DNA from 2 places in the Streptomyces sp. GSL17-111 genome. Region 2 is predicted to be linked to the other one. Evidence: riboswitches for the same ligand, from Rfam matches in the RefSeq annotation. Region 2 holds a riboswitch; the other holds the start of a gene.
What was found. A riboswitch is a leader RNA that binds a small molecule or an ion and turns the genes downstream of it on or off. The one in region 2 is predicted to bind glycine.

Region 1 (2,193 bases), 1.2 Mb from region 2:
GACCTGTTCGCGCAGGCGCGCCCGGAGGAGCCACACGGGGCCCGCACACCCGGCGGGGAACCGGCCGCCGTGGCCCCGCAGCCCCGCCCCCGTGGGCCGGGGGAGGAGGCGGCGCTCGCCGCGGAACCGCGCGGGCCGCACCGCTGGCTGCCGGGGCTGGACGTCCGGCACGCCGTCCACGGCCCCGGCTGGGTGCAGGGCAGTGGCGTCGGGCGGGTCACCGTCCGTTTCGAGCGGCCCGGCTCCCCGCCGGGACGGGTGCGGACCTTTCGCGCCGACGACCCCGCCCTCGAGCCAGGCGAGCCGCTTCCCCTGGCGCCGGGCGGTCATACGTCGGGCAGTGCGCCCGGCAGGACCTCCGGCGGTGCGGGCGCTCAGACCCCCGCCTCGTCGTCCCCCGCGATCCGCCCGAACCCCTCCTCGCCGGGGAGCGTCCCCGACTCACCGGCTGCGGGGATGTCCAGTCCGTAGTGGTGGTAGAGCTGGAGTTCCTGTTCGGGGGAGAGATGACGGCCCACGCCGAAGTCCGGGGCGTCCTTGATGAGCGTGCGGGTGAACGGCACCCGCAGCTCCTCCTCCACGACCTCGCTCGGCCGCAGGGGGACGAAGGCGTCCCGGCCGAACAGCCCCGTGCGCACCGCGGCCCATTCCGGCTTCCCGGTGGCGTCGTCCAGGTACACCTCGTCGACGACGCCGATCTTGGTGCCGTCGCGGTCGAACGCCTTGCGGCCTATCAGGCTGCGCGGGTCGATGTCGGTCTGCACGGTTCCTCCAACTGGTGGGCGTTCGCTCTCCGGGGCTCTTTCACCACGAAAGGGCACTCCGTGCCGCGCGGCCAGTCGAGCACGGGCCCGCTGTCACTCGACCGGCCGCTGGTAGGCTCGAAGACGGCTGTCGACCCCGCGCGGGAGAGCCCTCGGGTAGTGAGTTCCGGGGGCGCCGAAGGAGCAAACCCTCCCCGGAATCTCTCAGGCACACGTACCGTGCGGACGAGGTCACTCTGGAAAGAAGGGCGGATCGCGAGCGCCACGGCGCACCCGGGGTCCCCCCTCACCGACGGTGAAAGCCGGACGTCCCCTCACGGGGCCGGCCCGGTGAAACTCTCAGGTTGAGATGACAGAGGGGGAGGCCGTCCGGGCACCCACGCCGTGGTGCCCCTCGCAGGTCGTAGTGACCAGGAGGCCCCCGCAGATGACCACCGATCGCATCCCACTCTCCGCGTTGGACAGCGGTACCCCGTTCGAACGCCGGCACATCGGGCCGGACGCCGCCGAGCAGGCCAAGATGCTGGCGCACGTCGGCTACGGCTCGCTGGACGAGCTGACCGCCGCCGCCGTGCCCGACGTCATCAAGAGCACCGGGCCGCTGAACCTTCCGGGTGCCCGTTCCGAGGCGGAGGTGCTCGCCGAGCTGCGGTCGCTCGCCGACCGCAACCAGGTGCTCGACTCCATGATCGGGCTCGGCTACTACGGCACCTTCACGCCGCCGGTCATCCTGCGCAACGTGATGGAGAACCCCGCCTGGTACACCGCGTACACGCCGTACCAGCCGGAGATCTCGCAGGGCCGCCTGGAGGCGCTGCTCAACTTCCAGACGGTCGTCGCCGACCTCACGGGCCTGCCGACGGCCGGCGCATCGCTGCTGGACGAGGGCACGGCCGCCGCCGAGGCCATGGCCCTGTCGCGCCGGGTGGGCAAGGTCAAGCAGGGGGTCTACCTGGTCGACGCCGACTGCCTGCCGCAGACGATCGCCGTGATGGAGACGCGGGCCGAGCCGGCCGGCGTCGAGATCGTCGTCGCCGACCTGTCGGACGGCATCCCCGCCGACATCGCCGAGCGCGGCGTCTTCGGTGTGCTGCTCCAGTACCCGGGCGCCTCCGGTGCCGTGCGCGACCCCCGCGGTCTGATCGCCCGGGCCCGGGAACTCGGCGCGGTCGTGACCGTCGCCGCGGATCTGCTCGCCCTCACCCTCCTGACCTCCCCCGGCGAGCTCGGCGCGGACATCGCCGTCGGCTCCAGCCAGCGCTTCGGCGTCCCGATGGGCTTCGGCGGCCCGCACGCCGGTTTCATGGCCGTGCGCGAGAAGTTCGCCCGCAGCCTGCCCGGGCGCCTGGTCGGTGTCTCCGTCGACGCCGACGGGCACAAGGCCTACCGGCTGGCGCTGCAGACGCGCGAGCAGCACATCCGGCGGGAG
Region 2 (2,193 bases):
CGCGGACGGGGCGCGGCGTCCGTCAGCGGCCCGACGCCGCCGGGGCGGTGCCGCGCAGGGCGCGGGTGTACGCCCGGTCCACCAGGAGCGCCGCGTCGCAGGCGGCGGGGAGGCGACCCGTCGCCAGGCCGGCCAGCAGGCGCGCGGTCGCCCGCCGGTGCCGCGCGAACGCGAACGACGAGACGGTCCGGCCCCGCTCGGCCTGCCCGGCCAGGGCGACGTCCGCCGGGACGTCGAGGACGACGAGGTGGAGCCGCACCCCGCGCCGCCGGGCGTCCCGGGCCAGCCAGCGCCGCACCCACGGCAGGTTCCCGCAGTCGTGGACGATGACGCCCGCCCCGCCCGCCAGCGCACGGCGCAGCCGCCGGTAGTGGTCGAGGCGCACGGCGGGCCGGTAGAGGGCGTAGGGCAGCCACGGCGGCATCCGCCGGTCCCACCGCTCGCGCACGTCCTGGGAGTCCACCGAGAGCGCCGTGCCGCCCAGGTGGTGGGTGAGGGCGCGGATGAGGGTGGACTTGCCGCTGCCCGGCAGGCCGGAGACCACCACCCGGTCCCCGGCCGGGAACGTGGGTGGCGGGAGCACGCGGCGCCCCCGCAGGTCGCGGACGGCGGGGGGCAGCGTCTCGACGTCCGGGACGGCGCTCTGGTGGGGCACGGCGGGCAGCGCGGCCGGGCAGGGATGGGCCTGGGGTTCGTTCCGGATCATGCCGTTTCTCCTCCCGGGGCGGCTCGCGGGCGCGCGGCCACTCCTATGATGACCGTTCGCCACGCTGCGGTTCCCCCTCGCTACCCTGCGGACCCGCTCCGGGCCCCGCCGGTGGCCCGCCACGCGCTCCGTGACGGCGTGCCGGTCCGGGCTCCCCCGCGGTTCCGCTCCGGGGTGCCGCTGCGGCGGGTCGCGTGCAATGATGAGCCCGCGAACTTCATACCGGCCGTTCGAACCCGCGCGGGAGAGTCTCCACATGCTGGTCACCGGTTCACCGGTCACCGGACACGGAGCGCCGAAGGAGCAAGTCCTCCCTTGAATCTCTCAGGCCCCTGATACCGCGCGAGTGAGGCATATCTGAAAAGCGGGCGGGCCCCGAGCCGGGGCCGGTCCCACCCAAGGTGCAAGCCGTGGCCCGTTCGGGCCTGCGGCGAACCTCTCAGGTTCCGATGACAGATGGGGAGGACATGTCCGCCCTGCCTGGGAGCCCCTTGAATGTCTGACGCCCTGCCCGAGAACGCCCCGCCCCGACGCACCGCCCTCGACGCCGTCCACCGCGCCCTCGGCGCGACGATGACGGACTTCGCCGGCTGGGACATGCCGCTGCGCTACGGCAGCGAGCGCGACGAGCACCACGCCGTCCGCACCCGCGCCGGCCTCTTCGACCTCTCGCACATGGGCGAGATCACCGTCACGGGTCCGCAGGCCGGCGAACTGTTGGACTACGCGCTCGTCGGCAACCTCTCCGCCGTCAAGGCGGGCCGCGCCCGCTACACCATGATCTGCGACGAGAACGGCGGCATCCTGGACGACCTGATCGTCTACCGGCTCGCCGACGGCCGTGAGAGCACGTACATGGTCGTCGCCAACGCCTCCAACGCCCAGGTCGTGCTGGACGCGCTCATCGCCCGGCAGGCCGGGTTCGACGCCGCCGTGCGGGACGACCGCGACGCCTACGCGCTCCTCGCCGTCCAGGGCCCGAAGGCGCACGGCGTCCTCGCGGGCCTCACCGACGCGGACCTGGAGGGCCTGAAGTACTACGCGGGGCTGCCCGGCACCGTCGCGGGCGTGCCCGCCCTGATCGCCCGCACCGGCTACACCGGTGAGGACGGCTTCGAGCTCTTCGCCGCGCCGCAGGACGCGGAGAAGCTGTGGCAGGCGCTGCTGAGTGCCGGGGAGGGCGAGGGCCTGGTGCCCTGCGGCCTGTCCTGCCGCGACACCCTCCGCCTGGAGGCCGGCATGCCCCTGTACGGGCACGAACTGACCCGCGCGACGACACCGTTCGACGCCGGTCAGGGCCGGGTGGTGAAGTTCGAGAAGACGACCAACGACGGGCGCTTCGTCGGCCGGGACGCCCTGGCCGCAGCCGCCGAGCGGGCCGCCGCCACCCCGCCGCGCGTCCTGGTGGGCCTGGTCGCCGAGGGCCGACGCGTGCCGCGTGCCGGATTCCCGGTGGTCGCCGCCGACGGGACGCGGATCGGTGAGGT

Region 1: another riboswitch for glycine. It lies ahead of gcvP (aminomethyl-transferring glycine dehydrogenase); the one in region 2 lies ahead of gcvT (glycine cleavage system aminomethyltransferase GcvT).

Annotation. Positions count from the first base shown of each region.
Region 1 covers NZ_JBAJNS010000001.1:171,992-174,184, reverse strand. The annotation lists gene V6D49_RS00860 (DNA polymerase IV) at 1-471, shown strand, start outside; gene V6D49_RS00855 (PRC-barrel domain-containing protein) at 375-764, opposite strand; glycine riboswitch at 896-994, shown strand; gene gcvP (aminomethyl-transferring glycine dehydrogenase) at 1,192-2,193, shown strand, end outside.
Region 2 covers NZ_JBAJNS010000001.1:1,400,870-1,403,062, forward strand. The annotation lists gene V6D49_RS05895 (AAA family ATPase) at 23-706, opposite strand; glycine riboswitch at 938-1,057, shown strand; gene gcvT (glycine cleavage system aminomethyltransferase GcvT) at 1,202-2,193, shown strand, end outside.